DNA from 3 places in the Sporosarcina sp. Y1004 genome. Region 1 is predicted to be linked to each of the others. Evidence: riboswitches for the same ligand, from Rfam matches in the RefSeq annotation. Region 1 holds a riboswitch; each other region holds the start of a gene.
The links. A riboswitch is a leader RNA that binds a small molecule or an ion and turns the genes downstream of it on or off. The one in region 1 is predicted to bind S-adenosylmethionine.
Positions count from the first base shown of each region.

Region 2: linked by a shared signal. The riboswitch ahead of metA (homoserine O-acetyltransferase MetA) and the one ahead of AC25Y6_RS15595 (TraB/GumN family protein) in region 1 are both predicted to bind S-adenosylmethionine.
Region 3: linked by a shared signal. The riboswitch ahead of msrA (peptide-methionine (S)-S-oxide reductase MsrA) and the one ahead of AC25Y6_RS15595 (TraB/GumN family protein) in region 1 are both predicted to bind S-adenosylmethionine.

Region 1 is NZ_JBYHFQ010000026.1:41,504-47,702, forward strand. It holds gene sat (sulfate adenylyltransferase) at 1-655, opposite strand, end outside; gene AC25Y6_RS15585 (phosphoadenylyl-sulfate reductase) at 657-1,388, opposite strand; gene cysC (adenylyl-sulfate kinase) at 1,622-2,221, opposite strand; SAM riboswitch class I at 2,403-2,503, opposite strand; gene AC25Y6_RS15595 (TraB/GumN family protein) at 2,643-3,812, opposite strand; SAM riboswitch class I at 4,294-4,397, opposite strand; gene AC25Y6_RS15600 (ABC transporter ATP-binding protein) at 4,486-5,277, opposite strand; gene AC25Y6_RS15605 (ABC transporter substrate-binding protein) at 5,389-6,199, opposite strand, start outside.
Region 2 is NZ_JBYHFQ010000005.1:86,659-92,857, forward strand. It holds partial or broken gene AC25Y6_RS05360 (DUF421 domain-containing protein) at 1-582, opposite strand, end outside; gene AC25Y6_RS05365 (hypothetical protein) at 795-1,553, opposite strand; gene metA (homoserine O-acetyltransferase MetA) at 1,614-2,522, opposite strand; SAM riboswitch class I at 2,691-2,797, opposite strand; gene AC25Y6_RS05375 (hypothetical protein) at 2,936-3,115, shown strand; gene AC25Y6_RS05380 (PP2C family serine/threonine-protein phosphatase) at 3,311-4,006, opposite strand; gene AC25Y6_RS05385 (NUDIX domain-containing protein) at 4,003-4,758, opposite strand; gene AC25Y6_RS05390 (hypothetical protein) at 4,901-5,155, opposite strand; gene AC25Y6_RS05395 (SIMPL domain-containing protein) at 5,199-5,849, opposite strand; gene AC25Y6_RS05400 (N-acetyltransferase family protein) at 6,174-6,199, opposite strand, start outside.
Region 3 is NZ_JBYHFQ010000015.1:66,022-72,220, forward strand. It holds gene AC25Y6_RS11705 (methionine ABC transporter ATP-binding protein) at 1-604, opposite strand, end outside; gene AC25Y6_RS11710 (MetQ/NlpA family ABC transporter substrate-binding protein) at 610-1,431, opposite strand; gene AC25Y6_RS11715 (YezD family protein) at 1,546-1,716, opposite strand; SAM riboswitch class I at 2,027-2,137, opposite strand; gene msrA (peptide-methionine (S)-S-oxide reductase MsrA) at 2,207-2,767, opposite strand; SAM riboswitch class I at 2,867-2,977, opposite strand; gene AC25Y6_RS11725 (hypothetical protein) at 3,562-3,939, opposite strand; gene AC25Y6_RS11730 (hypothetical protein) at 4,356-5,030, opposite strand; gene AC25Y6_RS11735 (hypothetical protein) at 5,354-5,968, opposite strand; gene AC25Y6_RS11740 (hypothetical protein) at 6,139-6,199, opposite strand, start outside.

The DNA.
Region 1 (6,199 bases):
TTTCACCAACAAGCGGGTTTAAAAATAAACCATCTACAATCTCCAAAGCTGTCTTTTGAATATATTCATGTGCTCTGTGAACCGGATTTCTTGTTTGGAAACCAACGACTGTTTTCCAGCCAAGATCTTGGAACTTTTGTCTTGTTTCAATCGGGTCAAACAGATATTCCGAAAACTCATTCAATGGCCTCCGTTGAATCAGCGTTATCGTTCCACCAAGATAGACATTCGGACGTTCAAACAACTTCTTCACACCTGGATGTTCACGGTCCGTCGTTTGATAGACCAATTCAGCTTCTACTTCCTTATCGGGTGTGAAAATATCAGTTACTTCGATTACACCGTAAACGATTTCGTCTCTCACTAATTTCACAAAGTTGCCAATCGTAATTTTTTCCGCATTCTTTTCTGTCGTGGGCAATGTAATTGGAATGGTCCAAGGCTCACCCGTTGTTAACCTCATCGTATGGACGACAGAATTGTAGTCTGCTTCTGTTAGGAATCCACTTATAGGGCTATACGCCCCAGTACCAATCAAATCTAGATCACTGCTAGCAATCTCATCTAATTCAACTGTTTCAGTTAACCCTTCCAATTGAAAATCTGGATTCCAGCGATTAATTAATGTACCACCGTGCGGTTGACTCAAGCTCATATTAATTTCCTCCATTTAAGTTGATTTTTTGGTGTAATCCACACTCTGTTTTCATTTGATTTGCCCACCGGCCAGACCTTGAGCCTGACGTTGAATCACTTGGCGACGTACAGGGTACGCAACCAATACTAGGAAATCCTTGATCATGAAGGGGATTATAGGGCAATTTATATTTATCAACATAATCCCAAATATCGGTCCACGTCCAATGAATCAATGGGCAAACTTTAACTGATTGGAACGTTTCATCCTTATTCACAAATTCGGTTAAACTTCTAGACGGTGATTGTTCTCGTCGTAGCCCAGATAACCAAGCAGTCGCACTGCTTAGTGCCTCTTGAAGTGGAACAACTTTCCTCATATGGCAACAACGGTCTGGTTGTCTTTCCCATAGTTTTTCTCCATGTGCATCAGCCTGTTCTTCAACCGTTAAGGCTGGCTTTTTCATTTCTATATCGAGCTGTGGATAACGCGTTTTGATGTCATCGATGAGGGTATACGTTTCTTGAAAATGAAGCCCTGTATCCAAAAACACCACTTTTGCAGTTGGTTTTGTTTTCGAAATCAAATCAAGCATCACAATTCCTTCTACACCAAAGCTACATGCATATACAAGATCAGCATCATATTCGTCATAAGCCCATCTCAAAACATTTAAAGCACCCTTTGACTCGTCGTCAATGTTAAACGTTTCAGTAGGCTTAAACCATGTGTCATACGTTAGTTTCACCATAGAAACTTCTCCCCTCATAAAATTAATGATGTAACTTCTCTTTTTAAGACGAAGTTAACCATTCAATGGTTAAAGCCATCTATTGTTCATATGTTCGGAATTTTACATTCAGTTAGAATTCCCGTTCTACTTATGATTGAAATTAACAATATCTTTATTAATCCTATCTGTCAAGTCGGTTTAAAGGTATTCTATTCCTACAACACCAAGAAGTTACATGTCTATTGGTTTTTTCAGATATATTTATTTTCGTTTAAATAATTTACGATGACTTTAACGGATTCTTCAACGCTTAGCTTATTTGTATCAATAGTGATTTCTGGGTCAACAGGTACGTCATAAGGAGCATCGATTCCTGTGAAATTTTTCAACTCTCCCAATCTGGCTTTCTTGTAGAGTCCCTTTGTATCGCGTTCTTCACATGTTTCTAAACTAGCCTTCACGTAAACCTCGATAAATTCATTTGGTTCGACGAGGTCGCGCACTTGATCCCGATCTTCCTTGTATGGAGAAATGAACGCTGTTAACGTGAACAATCCTGCATCAATCATTAGTTTTGAGACTTCACCGATTCTACGAATATTTTCCGTTCGGTCATCTGGACTAAACCCTAAATTCTTATTTAAACCATGCCGGACATTATCTCCATCCAACCGATAGGTATGAATACCTTTTTTATGTAACGCTGTTTCTAACGCTACTGAAATCGTCGACTTTCCTGATCCTGAAAGTCCTGTAAACCATAGAATTGCACTTTTATGCCCCTTAGCTTCTTGGCGATTGTCTTTTGTTACCTCTGATTCGTGCCAAACGATATTTGTAGATTCTGTCATTATTCTCTCCCCCATTTTCTCTATTTAGTTTACAAAAAAAGACAACTTTTAAACCGATACAAATAATCGATTAAAAGATGCCTTTAGTTGTCTAATTAGCATGTATTCTATTACGTAGAAAATAAAAAACCACTTCTTAATAGTGCAAGAAGAGGTTAATTAATCGAACAAAAAATTTCTCTTCTTATCTTCTAAACTTTCGTTTAATGGAATTGGCACAGTACTAAACAGTCTGTTGCCGAGGTTTCATTGGGCCAGTCCCTCAACCTCTCTAGATAAGATATGAACTATTAAGTTGAGACCAATATTACATTATGAAAAAGACATTGTCAATGACTTATCAGATAATAAATTAAAGTCTATTGGTTTAATTGGTTTTAAATATCCTTCTTGTGTCGATAACAAAAAAGCTATCTATTTTTCATTTAAAGTTCTCAAAGAATACACGTATGACATCAGCCCCACCTATAAAGGTACCTAATGTACCTCCTAGGTTTGTGAGGACGACAACTAATAAGACTCGTGTTACCCTATTTGCCCAAAAACCTTTAATCGAAAATACATCTTCAGATAATCTTTCGAAATCGCCAACGCTTGGTCTACGGAAAAATGCCTGAACAATTCCGGATACCCACCCCGCTGCAATCAAAGGATGTAGGGTTGTTATTGGAGCCGAAACAAAGGCAGCCAAAATGGCTAGTGGATGTCCCAGTGCCGCAGCCGCACCAATTGCCGAAAGACTACCCGTCCACAATATCCAACTTAGCGCTTGGTCAAAACCCGCGGAAGGATTTGAAATAAAAGTATATGCAATTATAGAAAGAAGGAGCACTGGAATTGCCCACCCAATAATTTTAGGTAGTTTTGATTTGACGGGCGTTTGCGATAATGCTTGTAAATCATGCTCATTATGAATTTCCTTGGTAATCCCTGGAATATGTGCCGCCCCTAAAACAGCCACTACTTTTTTCCCCGGTGCATCTTTAATTTTCTGTGCTAAATACTGATCACGTTCATCAATTAAAGGCTCCTTTAGTTTCGGAAAAGTTTCTGTGAAATCGTTTAATACCGCATTTAAAGTGTCCTTTGATTTCATTTTTTCTAGGTCTTCTTCTGAAATGCTTTCTTTGCTGAATATACTATATACGACCGACGTGAGAAGTTGGCTTTTCCCCATAAAACCGATATTACCCCAAATTCTGGAGAACGTTATTTGAATATTACGATCGGCGAGCACAAGTTCTGCACCAACTTCATTTGCCGATTCAATCCCCTGAATCATTTCCTGCCCAGGCTTTATATTAAATTGTTTTGCTAAACGGTTTTGAAAGGAGGAAATTGCCAGATTCATTAAAAGTAAAGATGCTTTCTTTTCTTTTATTACCTTAAAAATATCTGTCTCCTTCCACTTGCTTCCTTCCATGATAGATTGATAACGTTGTTCATCCAATTCAATACAAACCGAATCAGGTCTCTCTCTGTCGATTACTTCTTTTACCTGATCTGCACTTTGCTTTGAAACGTGGGCTGTTCCAATAAGAATTAATTCTTTTCCATCTAAATTTATTCTCGTAATATTGTCTTCTTGCATGAACAAACATCCTTTGTAGAACTAATTTCTTATTAGTAACCTCAATCTAGTGATCACCAAAAGACGGTCTAATATTAATAATGAATCAGTTTGAAACAAAATTCAATTATATTTCATTATTAATTAAATATGAGTCATTCCACCAAGGAAAAATCGTTAGATAGAATATGTGAAATCCTTTGGCTAGACTTGCTTTAAAAACTTTTGCGTTCCTTGATCTTTAGGATATAGAAAGCTTACTTGGGTTGTTCCTTCATTCACGATATTCTACGTCACAGTTAACACTTCTCCGATCAATTCCGGAACCAAGACAGAAACTTGTTCTTCAATTTGATTTGACGTTATTATTAATTTTTATCTCTTTCTCGTACAACTTCTTTAACCACTCCTCTTGACGTTCCATCTTTATCATTCGTAAATCTGAATAGAAAAAAACCTCTTTTCAAAATAGAAAAGAGGGTTAAGCAATCATCAACTGTTACTCTAATATCTCAAGATTTCACTCTTACTGGATTTAGCACCTTTCAGTCAGACTGAGGTTGCTGATGCGCCATCAGCCAGTTCCTGAGCTTCTCTAGATGCAAAATATGAAGTTGTTAGTAATTTCAATTTATCTGTTCAATACTCCAGAGAGCGTTTTTCACAATTCAATTACTAGCGATTATTATGACCGTTACCACACTACCCTTTGGCGTTTTCTATAAACTTTATTTTCTTTATAATTCTTTTCTCCTTCTTTTCCCATACCTAAATAATGTTCACGTACTTCTTCGTTTGATAATAGGTAGTTTGCATCGCCTTGCATTACAACCCGCCCACTTTCCATAATATAGCCATAGTCAGAAATTGACAGTGCAACATTGGCATTCTGCTCAACAACTAATATAGATGTGCCCTCTTCTTGATTGATTTGTTTAATATTTTGAAAAATCTCTTTAACGAGCAGCGGTGCAATCCCTAATGAAGGTTCATCCAGTAATAATAGCTTTGGTTTTGCCATAATGCCTCTGCCAATTGCAAGCATTTGCTGCTCCCCACCAGACAGGAATCCCGCTTTTTGGTTTTGAAGAGCTTTAAGTTTTGCAAAATAAGTGTAAATCTTTTCTATATCAGACTTGATATTAGAACGATCCTTCCGTGTATAAGCTCCAGCCATTAAATTTTCTTCAACAGTTAGATCTTTAAATACACGTCTTCCCTCCATGCATAGGAATATTCCCTTTCTAACAATTACGTCAGGTGTGATATCGTTTATTTTTTCACCTTCAAATTCGATAGTTCCATCAGTTATTTGTCCTCCATCACCGGAAAGCAAACCTGAAATCGCTTTTAAAGTTGTCGACTTACCTGCTCCGTTGCTGCCCAGTAAGGCAATTATATTACCTTCAGGAACATGAAGTGACATCCCTTTCAATGCAAGAATATTTTTCGAGTAAACTGCTTCAATATTTTTGACATGGAGCATTTATTTCCTCCTTCCACCAAAGAAAACAAAAAGGTAAGCATATGAATATCAATTACTATTCCCATTCTTGTTTCTGGATGCACTGGTTTAGTATGGGTTGTCCATTTTAAATTAATCGTTGTAGCTAAAGTAATCAGTCAACGGTTCCCATTGTCCGTCTTTTACGATACCTAGACGTGTCTGCTCAGTACCCATATGACTTTCTGCGCTAAAACTGACCGGAGCACCCAATCCACCGAGGTCTAAATCCTTAATAGATTCAATACCTGTACGGATCTCCTCCCCTGTAAGATCACCATCTGGATGTACTTTTGCAGCCTCTTCAATCCCAGCTACTAATATTTTCGCAGTCGTCCATCCTTGAATGAACTTCTGATTAATATCCTCAAGCGTCTTGCCTTCAGCTTCCAAATACTCTTTCACATCAGCCATACCTGGTAGGTCTTCATAAGGCAGTGCATGTGATAGGATTCCGATATATCCTTCAGCAATTTCTTCACCTACAATAGCTATAACGCCTTCACCAGAAGCCCAGTTTAAACCGATGAATTGTGTTTCAATATCAAGTGTTTTAGCATCTCTTAAGATTGTTGCTGTTGCTCCCCATGTTTCCTGAATAATTGCATAGTCAGGATTTTTCTTTTTCATATTTAATAATTGGGATTGAGCCTCTGTTGCTTGAACGTCAACTATTTGCTCATCAACAATTTCAATACCAATTTCGGCAGCATAGGCTTTAATATCTTCAATTGGTGACCGTCCGAACGCTGTGTCATTATATAATAACGCTACTGTCGGATCAGATCCTTTATGATTCTCTTGTATCCATTTCAATACAGAACGGCCTTGATCCGAGTACGATGCAGCTACCAGGAAATTATATGGACTTTCGCCAAGATCTTTCAAGCTCTCGGAGTATGAA
Region 2 (6,199 bases), on a different contig from region 1:
TTTTTTAATTGTTCGTACAACCACTCTTCCGTCAGATTCAGCTCTCTTAAATTCCTTTTGGCAATTTTCCCTTCTGCAATTAGTTCAGTCGGAATATATTTGGGAGCAGGAGCGCTAGCATTTACGTCTTTTTTTGTAGCCCCTTGTAATTCCACTTTCTTTAAGACACTTAACTGTCCATTTGTTTCAAGAAGCGCATAATGGACGTCTGTATATGAAAAAATACTTTGTTCACGCAACATCATCGTTAAATCATTTAAATGCAGACGTAATTTCTTCATTGACTCTTCAACGAGTTTTCCTTCATATATGACAATAGTCGGCTGATCATCTAGTATTATTCGTGCTTTCTTAGATTTAAATGCAATATAACTCATTAGCATTGTCAAAGATGCCCACCAGATCATTGAAATCACCCCATTTAAAAATGGCGTTCTAGATTCTCCTGCTATATCTGCTGCAATTGACCCAATTGTAATACCGGTAACATAATTGAAAAGTTAGCTGAGAAATTTGCTTTTTCCCTAAAAACCGGGCAAGTATAAGAAGGACTAGAAATGCAGACGTTGTCCTAATGATCATTTCCCAAAAATCCACTTCTAAAAATTTATCCAAAACCACACCTCCACTATAGAGGAAGTGTTCCATTATTACCTATCGCCTATACATGTTAGTATCTTGAAGTTTAATTATTAAAAAGAGAGCACATCCAATAGCCATGTGAAATGACTGTTGGAAAGCTCTCTCTGTATCAATTACCATGTTTGGATTCAAATCAAGTGAGCGTGACCTGTTCATTCAGTATTTTCCTCTTTTTCTTCCTGCTTGTGATTCAACATGAAACGTGTCGAATTTTGTTCCTGTCCGCTCAGTACTTTAGGAACGCGCGAAGTTGTCGTATTATAGCTGCCTTCTATTTTTCTTGTTAAAAAGGATGTTCGCTCGTAAAGGGCAGAGCGGAGATTATCCAGTTGTCTTACTACCTTCTCCAACAATCCCTCTTGGTTGTCCAACCTTATGATTACATCCTTTTGAACGTTCTTATGCTGCGAAAATTGGTCAGATAATCGCTGTTGCTGATTCATCTGCTCATTTATTTTAAAGAGTACTTCCTCGTTTGCAGATGTAATTATTTCAATGCGCTTTATAATTTCTTGATTTGATTGACTTATACCCTTTACTTGCACATTACAATCCTGATTCGAATTTCTCAGGTTCCAAAACCTCTCAAGAAGCACTTGATTCTTATCTTCTAATTTCGAAAACGAATTTTGTGCTTCCTTCTCAAAACTTTCACGACGGATATCATTTTCTTTTAATCCCGATAGTTGTTCATGGATTGATATCATTCGATTTGATTGTGCTTTACTTTGTCGTTTCAGTAAGTTCTCCATCATATTAAACCGGCGGTTGGTTGTTTCGGTCGCTTCCTTCTGTTCTTTCATCCATTCCGCTAAAGGGTCTATTTTGAAGTGTTCTTGATTTTGATTTTTAATGTCCTCATTATTTTTAAAGACATTCGGATGCCCTTTTTCATTGATAAACAACCCCACACTTTTTCCCCCTTTGTCGTATTATCTTATGCACTATACGATAAAAAGGTCATTAAACAGTTATTCCCACACATAAGGCGTTTCTTGATAGACATAATAATTAAGCCAATTTGAGAAAAGCAAATGAGTATGTGAGCGCCATGTGTTCAAAGGTTCTTTAGTGGGATCATCATTCGGAAAATAGTTTTGTGGTATCTCAATGTCTACCCCTCTTTTAAGGTCACGTGCATATTCCTCCGCAAGTGTATCCGCGTCATATTCCAAATGACCTGTAACCATAATATGTTTGTTGTCTTTGGAAAGGACTATGAAAGCTCCTGCATCTTCAGACTTGGCGAGTAGAAGTAAACGAGGATCATTTTCAATTTCTTCTATTGAGACAGACGTATAACGTGAATGCGGCGCTCTGAATTCATCATTAAAGCCTCGTGAAAGATTGATGGTAGGATCGGATAAACGATGTGTAAAAACGCCTGAGCATTTTTTCGGCAATTCAAATTTTCCAATTCCATAATGATGATAAAGAGCTGCTTGAGCACCCCAACAAATATGTAAAACTGATGTTACATTTAATTTTGACCATTCCATAATTGCCATTAATTCTTTCCAGTAGTTAACATCTTCAAATTCCAAATGCTCAATAGGTGCACCGGTAATGATCAAGCCATCGAAACGGCGATGTTTCACTTGTTCAAATGTCGCATAGTATGCATCTAGATGTGTTTTACTAACATTTTTCGAATCATGTGTTGCTGTATTCAAAAATGTAACATTTACTTGCAACGGTGTATTTCCCAGCAATCGTAGTAGCTGTAACTCAGTTCTTTCTTTCTCAGGCATTAAATTTAGAATTGCAATAGTCATAGGACGTATATCTTGAGATGTTGCACGATCTTCATCCATCACGAATATTTTTTCCTTCTTCAATAGTTCTACTGCCGGTAATTGTTTCGGTATATTGATTGGCATTTGTCGTATCCCCTTTTCGATTTTATATGTATGATTTTTTAAATAGCGGTAGGCTCCTGCAACTCGATGCAATTCATCTTGAAAACCTTATAACTTCCTACCTTTTTAAAATATAAAAAACCCTTTTTTCTGTATGATAAGAAAAGAGGGTTCTTTTTAGGCTCTAAGCTCTTATCTCTCAAGAATTGATCTTGTTGGAGGTAGCACCTTCCTGACTAGGTCAGAGGTTGCTGAAGCTTCACAGGGCCAATTCCCTCTACTTCTCTTGATAAGAATATTTAATTAACTTCCATTATACTACTTAACTTACTATTGTAAAAGGTCTTTTTCTATTGCAAAAATTTTCATCGGATAAATCCCTCTTATAAAGCCACCTTAACAAAGTACTTATTGAAATGAAAGGAGCTGTTACAATGGGGAGAGATGACAACAAAACTGGCGGGAACAATGCGCGTTCGTTACCGCAGACACCGAAAAACCAAAAAATTAAACCTGGTGACATGAGTGAAGAAATTGCTCGCGAGTTTGCTGAACTGAGTTCCCTGAAACCAAAGCGAGAACGTATGAATCCAAATGCAAGAAAAAGAAAATGAGTAAGTAAAACGATGAACCCTCGCGCCAGCGTCATGCTGACGCGGGAGTTTATTTATACTCAGTCTGCGTTCTGCGCTTGCTTTAAATCTTCCTTTATCCCCTATAATCGCTCGGGATGCTGCCTTCCTTTTCTACTTCCACATTCCATGCAACAATTGTTGTACTGTCTCGTACATTTTGTCTCTCAATTTCCGTTAACAACTGTGAAATACCTTCATCGAGTTTTTTTCATTCAGCTCAGCAACAAGATTTGATGGATTCGAAAAAGGTTCACCTGGGCATTCCACCAAACCGTCAGTCGTCAAAAAAATAAGGTTGTTACCTTTTCTCAATTCTCTTGTTCCTGAAGTGTAGCATGGTACTGCTTGCTCAAACGTATTCACCTGACCAATCCACTCGAAGAATTGCCTTTGGTTGAGTTGAAATTGGTTCAGCGCAATCAGATCCGGATGTAATACGTATACTAGGCAATCTCCAACGGAAAACCACCATACATAATTAGCTTTCCTCACTACGATAAGACAAGCCGTTTCTCCTGTGACACACCTGCATTTGTCCAAAAACTTCTTGGATTGAAAAATCTCAAGGAGCTTTACTTCCAAATATTTAAAATCAAGAAAACCCTTTATGTTTATAATCTCTACAAAATCACTTTTAAACTGTTCAAGTGTATCAATGACAAGTTTCGCACTTTCGGCACTTTTATGTGCATCCAAAATAGCCGCGAATTCCCAATCCTCATTTTGCCAAATAACAAAGCCATCCTCGTTCTTGGTTTGTCCCGCTGAAGAATTGCCTCCAAAACGACCAACTGCCATCCGATTAACCCACCGAACATCCCGTTCATCGATAAAGTCCTTTTCACTTCCAACCCAAGAGTGATTATTCATGAACGCTCGACCAATCGATATGGCCTCACTTCATAACCCTCATAGGCAATCGTCTCTTTATTCAAGGCATCCTTCACTCTAGAAACGAATTGCGGGCGTTTTATCCAGTCTTCTACTTGTTCTTTATCAAAGTCAACAAATTGTACGTCAATCGTTTCAGGAGGCTGTGCAGCCGGCACACCAGTAATGACTCTCCCACGGAAAACTATAGAGATGATACCCGCCGTGATATTTTGATAAACGCCGACCATGTCACCGATTTCAGCGTAGATGCCTGTTTCTTCTAGCACTTCCCGTTTAACCGCTTCTTTTAACGTTTCACCTGGCTCAACTCGTCCACCCGGCATTTCATATGTATCATTTCGGTGATTGTTCCGTACAAGCAATACCTGTCCTTCCTCATTTACAATGTAACCACTAACAGCAACAATCTGTTTAGATTGCCCATAATCCCCTGTCGAAGTGAAAAACTCTTCATTTGATGAGGTATATAACGAACCGAATGTTTTTCGATGTCTTTGCGCTTGTGTATGCATTTCAGAAGCTCGGATGGCGGCATCCACCGTTTCATAATGTGCTCTGCTATCGTATGACCATAATGCCATAATCTCCGTCAGTTCTTCATCAACCCACCGTCCAACCAGCTGCGCCCCATGCGTCAGCTGATTCGGAAGCAAATAGGTGTGGAAAAACTGTGTAAACGTTTCGTACATCGGCGGTTCTATCTTGTACGTTTTTCTGCGATACAGCATATAATGATTCTCCCTTAAACAAATACATATTTAACGAGCATTTTTCAATAACCGAATTAGACCCAATGTGAAAACAGAAAAGAGTATTAAAGTGAATTTAGGGTCAATGATAGGTCTAAACTTAACTTTTTCCGAATCTATTTCATAGACACCTAGAGGTCGGATGGCAATACGCCCCCCCACCTCCTTCTCCTTGGCCTACCGAAGAGTTTCCAGTTTCTTCTGAATAACCCCCTCCTCCGCCAACGATATAATTGATTTTTGCTACAGGAAGAACTTTTTTGTTTTTAAATTCAACCGGTTCACCGAAAACCAACGATACGTCCCGCTGCCGTCTAAATTTTTCAAATATCCTTCCAACTGGTGATTGGTATACAGCAGTTTTTTCAGCGTCCATTTCTCTTACTCTCTTAATTTTTCATCATTACTGGGATTCCGTTTTAATATTGAAATTCAACTCTTACAGTAGCGTTAATCGTGATTTGTCCTTGTTCAATCGGAGTTGCCACTGCCATTTCCTTCGCTGAAAAAGAACGATATAAGATGGGTTCTGCTTTTAATTCTTCTACAATTTTAATTGGCTGAGGGTCAAGTTGCAGCTGCATTGTCGCAGCAATGGTTTGCGCTTTAACGAGAGCATTTTTCAATGCTAGGCTCAATGCTTCTTGATAATGAAGTTGTTCATCTTCAACAGTGAACTGAATGTTTGAAACCCTGTTAGCTCCGTTTTGAACAGCCACGTCTATCACATTTCCAACTTGATCAATGTCTGAAATTTTTACAGTGATTGCATTTGTCACTTCGTATCCTCTAAATATTTGTTCACCTTCAATATAGTCATATTCAGGAAGTATATTATACGAAACGGTTTGTATATTTCTCCTTGCAATTCCTAATTTAAATAATGATTCAATGACTTGATTCATCAAATAAGCATTTTCTTGCTGTGCATGGCTAAGTTGTTTAGCTTCTGTAATTACTTCCAATTGAATTTGAGCTGTATCCGGGGCAACTGAAAGACTCCCAATCCCAGTAACAGTCATAACGCGATGTTGCGGTCGATACATTTGTTGTGCGTAAGGATAATACATTTGCCTCCACCTTTCCTGAGCATCATTATGCCTCTTTAGATAGTATGCTGATTGCTCGGAAAAGATAATTGCAGTTGTACTAAACAGAGAACTGAAACCTAACTATTAACGGAGATAAATTCACTTTTCAAGAACTTCAAAAACGTCTATATTGGATTTATCGCCAATTATTGTAATGTTTACAACCATCTTAATAACCTAAAAAATGGATGTTAAATTCATGACAGGTTCTTAACTTCTATTCCCGTATATACCTTATTTACACAAAATTTTTTAATTATTTCTTGGGCAATAATCTAGATAATCTTCTTAACTTTTTTATTTTCACATTTCACCCCATCCATATGCGA
Region 3 (6,199 bases), on a different contig from region 1:
GTTGTACGACTGCCATTTCGTGCGTGATCAAGACAATTGTAATGCCTAATGTCTGATTGATTTCCTGAAGCAATTCTAAGATGGACGCTGTCGTTGTCGGGTCAAGCGCCGAGGTTGCTTCATCACATAGCAACACTTTCGGTTCATTTGCCAGTGCACGTGCAATGCCGACACGTTGTTTTTGTCCACCCGATAATTGAGCTGGATAATGTCCCGCACGATCCGACAAGCCGACCATGTCAAGTAATTCAGCGACGCGTTTCTTGATTTCACTCTTGCTTTTGCCCGCAGCTTTCAATGAAAATGCGACATTATCTGCGACCGTTTTCGAGCTGATCAAATGGAAATGTTGAAAGATCATGCCAATCTTCACACGTTCTTTCTTAATCTCTCTCTTCGTCAATGAAGTCATTTCTTTTCCGTCGATGAAGATTTGCCCCGCCGTCGGTGCTTCCAACATGTTCAAGCAGCGCAACAATGTACTTTTTCCGGCGCCACTGTAGCCGATAATTCCGAAGATTTCACCTTGCTGAATGGTCAGGGTGACATCTTCAACGGCTTTCACGTCTTTATATTGTTTTGTCACATTGACGATTTCAATCATTTAAGTCACTCCTTTTCTGCTTGATAAGGTGGTAGCACATAACCCGCTGCATTTTCTTTCGTGTATTCATAGAATTCGTCGGAATGATACGCTGCCTTCAATGCTTTGGCAAACGGCTTATCTTCGTCTTCTTTTCGTATCGTCAAGTAAATCAAGTAATCTTCAGATGTTTTCTCCACATCGACCGCTTCTGTTAATTTCAAACCTGATGCCAGAGCGAAGTTCCCATTGACGAATGCGAAGTCAGCATCACCGAGTGACCTAGGTGTTTGCGCCGCATCCAGTGGTTGGATTTTCAAGTTGTATTTATTGTTTTCCACGTCTTTTTCGGAAGCTGTTATCGGATTAACATCCTCAGAGATTGTGATCCAGCCGTAGTCTTCCATCATGTTCAAAGATCTTGCCAGGTTTGTTGGGTCGTTTGGCAACGTCACCGTCATGCCTTCTTTTACATCCTCAAGAGCTGTATGTTGGTCCGAATAAAGTGCAATTGGAGCAGTCGGAACGCCATATGCAGGAACGAGGTCCATGTCATGGGATTCATTGAAATTCACTAAATAGTTTCTATTTTGGAATAAGTTCGCGTCGATATTTCCTTCATTTAGCGCATTGTTCGGCTGGATATAATCATTGAACTCGACAATCTCAACCTCGAAGCCGTCTTTTTCAAGTATAGGAATAATCCCTTCCTTCAATTGATCACTATAAGGACCCGCTGTTGCGCCGATCTTAATCTTCTTTTCATCATCTGCAGATGCAGACCCGCACCCCGCCAATACCAGTACACTAATTGCAATAAGCAATAAATTTCTAAACACTTTTTTCATCTTCTATTCCCCCTAAATTTCTAATTTATATACAAAAAAGGCCTCCAGCAATTCGCAATATTGTCTTTGAACAATATCGTGAAAGTCAAGAGGCCTCCGGTTGTCCGGTCAGCTTCACTTCTTATTTTCAGTTTTCAGTACTGGGAACCGTTTTTTCTCAGTTCGATCGATTTGAACGATTTGTCCTTCATGGATGGTAATGTGTACCTCTCCAAAATCCAAACCTTTCAGCGCCTGCGTAATCGCATCGATTTTAACTACATCCTCATTCACTTTCAAAACCATTGCGCATCCTCCTTTTTTTTACTGAGTGAAAGTCACAACGTCTAATCTGATGATTGGCAATCAATTACGCCTCGGCGTAATTGCGTCCAGATTTTGAATCGAGCTTGCTCGATTAACTCCTTTCAAAATCTGTGACATCCGCCGGAGGCTTTATCTTTGTTCAGCGGGCGGTTGGACACCCATTGAACAGGATAACAAAACCACATTCATCTCCCACCTATAGAGGTGAGAGTCTTCTGCTGAAAAAAGATAAAAAAGCGGCCTCTTGTGAACTAAGAGGTCGCCGAAACACGTAGTTTGTAGGCAAAACCTCTCATCTGTCAGATGACGAACGACATCTGCTGGAATTGGCACCGTTTGAATGAATTCAATGGTTGCTGAGGCGTCAAAGGGCCAGTCCCTCTGCCTCTCTTTATAAGAGTTTTGTTTATGTAATTGATATTCATAATAATCCATCTATTCCGATGTGTCAACTATACTTTAAAACTATTTACTTTTTAAGTGACGCCTCTACCAATTTTTCATTCCAATTCTCGCGAATGAAGGGCGCTCTTCCCGACTCTTCTTTGAAGACTTTATATTTTTCTGGGTTCTTTTGATAATAGTCTTGATGATAGTCCTCAGCTGGATAAAAGATAGTTGCTTCAACGATTTCTGTGACAATTGGTTTTTCAAAGCGTCCACTTTGGATTAATGCTTCTTTTGAGCGTTCCGCAACTTGTCTCTGTTCCTCATTATGATAGATGATCTCCGTGCGGTAAGAAGTTCCCCGACTGCCAAACTGACCATCTGCATCCGTCGGGTCAATTTGCTGCCAATAGAGGTCTACTAATTTTTCGTATGAAAAGACTGTCGGATCGTATGTGATTTGCACCGCTTCCGTATGTCCCGTAACCCCCGCACGCACTTCCTCGTACGTCGGATTTTCAGTGACGCCTCCAATATAACCGGAAACTACTTTTTCAATACCGGGTTGCGTATCAAACGGCTGCACCATACACCAAAAACACCCACCCGCAAATGTTGCCAATTCAACTTTTTTCTCAGTCATCATAATCCCCCTTTTCGTTATAATAAACGCCCCTGTCATATAAAAACGACCCCTTCCTATAAGAAGAGGTCGCCGCATGACAAATATCGCGTGCAAAACCTCTCATCTGTCAGATTCATAATAAATCTGTTGAAATTGGCACCGTTTGAACACTGTTCAATGGTTGCCGAGGCTTCACAGGGTCAATCCCTCCGCCTCTCTTTATAAGAGTTTTAGCTATGTAATTGATATTCATACTAGTCTATCCATTTAGATAAGTCAATGTCTGAAAATATAATTTTGTGATTTTTTACTATATTGAGTAAGATATACGATGTTTGAATGTTTAATATCATGTGATAAAAGAACTAGAGGTAAGCAGCATTGTTAATACTTTTAAATAGGTGAGTAAGTGAGTGGAATTGGTGCTATTGGTACTTAAGGATTATTAATTATTAACCGATTTAAATTTGGTTGGGTTTCTTTGTTACTTCTTAACGGTTTTTCTGGATAGCGTTTTGTGTGACTTAGTGACTGTTAGTGAGTCGGTTTTGTGGGGTGTAGATATCGGTGGTTGAAAACAATATTTGGGCGGTCCTCCGCCGGGTTCGGGCGGTCGCTAAACAGATTCGAGCAGTCTACCGGCGGCTTCGGGCGGTCGCAAACCAGATTTGAGCGGTCTACCGGCGGATTTGGGCGGTCTCTATCGATATACGGGCAGTCTCCCCCCCGTTTTATTGACGGTCAACCACTTAGAGATGGGCGTGTGTAGGAATATAATCCGTAGGCTACCAAAAAGGCCACCTTCGAAAAATTCATTCCTCTGTAGGCACTTGAATCGAATGTTTTGTTAAATAATCCTTTTTAAAGTCGGGATAGTGAGATTTCCACAAGGTATGTACGAAATACAAAAAGGGCAGCGCGGCTATTGGCAGTAGGAATAATAAGAACCAATATGGACTTTCCGTAATTCCTAGGATTGCGCCGCCTATGATTCCAAACAGAATATAAAGAATAGAACCAGAACAAAGGCTTGCGTAGAGAAGCAAAAAAACGATATTCATATAAACCAATACATACATGGTCATCTTTTTCCTTTTACCTTGTACCTGCTGACTTAACTTCCAGTTCGCCTTTATTTCCGAAGCGGACTGTTTCAATACTTCTCTTATATTTAGCATTATTTTCTTCATTTATTCGAGACCTCCATTACTTCTCCGCATACAAAATCTGTAACACTTTTCTTACTTTTCCAATTCGTATGTTGCGTTATAAATTTAAAATCACTGTCGATAATCTGTGAATTTACTATAGAAACAAAGATTTATATTGCAGGTATGGATTTATATTTCCAGATTTCTAACAACTTAGCTACTGGCTTGGTTTTATGGGCGGTCCACAGCAAGCTTCGGGCGGTTTCTCCCGATATACACGCGGTCAACCGTGGGATTCGGGCTGTCTTACTCTATATATGGGCGGTCAACCGCGAACCTGCAAATAAATGAATATACTACAATGTTGCACCCCAACAAGGATTGACTTTGTATTCAACGTTTGCAACATAACGGAAGTACCGTTTTATGTAAACTCTGGAATCATATCTTCACTTCTATCTTTTACTTTTTTTAGATTCGTCTTGTCTTTCATTCAGTGGTAAACCAAACTCTGGATAAACCTGCTTTACACTATCTATATTTTTAACAATATAAAAATATCTATGGATATAAACGGAGAAATAGGCAGTGATAATCGAGACAAAGGAAAGTAATAATACTAAGAAAAGCATTTTTGCAGAATCACTATAGAGGAGTGATAGCACAAGTTGACCTATCACATATCCAATCCCACCAATTGACAGCCAACGGATATTGATACTCTTCATCTGTTGCATTTTATGGTAGGTTCCCGAGTAAAGGGCTTTTATATTTAGCCAATTAATCGTCAACAGTAATCCGATAAACAGAAACAGCCCAATAATAAAAGGTACTTTCCCCACCGCTCCAACATTGTAATACAACAATTTTTGCGATGCTAAAAAATAGACATATGTATTAACAACCCCATATACACCAAAAAAGAGATAATAGGACTTCTCAAATTTGTATGGGGCGAATAAATAAAGCAATGCCCAAATTTGTAGGATAACTACCGGCACAATTGCCGCCATAAAATAAGTAAACGAAAATGGCGCACCCAGAATTGGAAGCATTCCAGTCATATATAAGCAGATTAAGAAAAACCCAATAATATTCGATCTGTTTTCCTTAGGTGTTTGGAATTTCAAATAAGATAACGCAATCTTATCAATTTTTTTCTTTTCGATTTTAGGTTCTCTCCTATCCTTTAAACCAAGAAAAAATACTATCGTTAATGTTTTTTACAACTTTTTATAGCATCACCAATTGATTCTGTTTCTCCGTCGTTATGCCGGGTGACACCGACCTGGGAAGAAATAACTTATCCTTTCTTATCTTATAAAAAAAGTTTTTTTGCTGATTCACTATAAAGGAGTGATAAGGCAAGTTGGACGATTACATATCCCATTGAACAACTAAAAGCGTTACAGTCCTGAAAATATCATTTTCCGTAAACTCTGGAATCATATCTTCACTTCTTTCTCTTACTATTTTTAGATTCGTCTTGTCTTTCATTCAGTGGTAAACCAAAAGAGGGGTATACCTGTTTTACGAGATCCATATTTTTACTAATATAATAGTATCGGTGAATGTAGACTGTAAAATAAGCCGTGAGTAGTGATAATAGTGAGAGTAATACTATGAAAATTATCATTTTTGCAGATTCACTGTAGACGAATGTTAATATGAGTTGGGCAATTACATATCCTATTCCCGCAAATGATAAATAGCGAACGTTAATACTCTTCATCTGTTGCATTTTATGGTACGTTCCTGAGTAAAGCGCCTTTATATTAAGCCAGTTTATCGATACCAATATGCCGATAAACAGTATAAATCCAATAATAAAAGGAGTCTTTCCTACTGATTCTAAATGGAGATAAAGTAATTTTTGTATTGCTAAGAAAAACACAAACGTATTGACTACCCCGTATATCCCGAAGAAGAGATAATAAGACTTCTCAAACTTGTAGGGGGCAATTAAATAAAGCAATGCCCATATCTGGATTAAAATAATGGGTACAATTGCTATAGTAAAGTACAGGGATGAGAATGGTACAGCAATGATTGGAATCATTCCAGCCACGTATAGAAAAATGGAAAAGAACACAATAATATTCTTTCTGTTTTCTTGAGGAATTTGGAATCTTAAATAAGACAACGTAACCTCATCAATCACTTTTTTTTCGATTTTAGATTCGCCCCTATCCTTTAAACCAAGAAGACACATTATCGTTAATGTTTTTTACAAATTTTTCATTGCATCTCCAATTGAATCCATTTCTCCGTCGTTATGCCGGGTAGCAGCGGTCTCAAT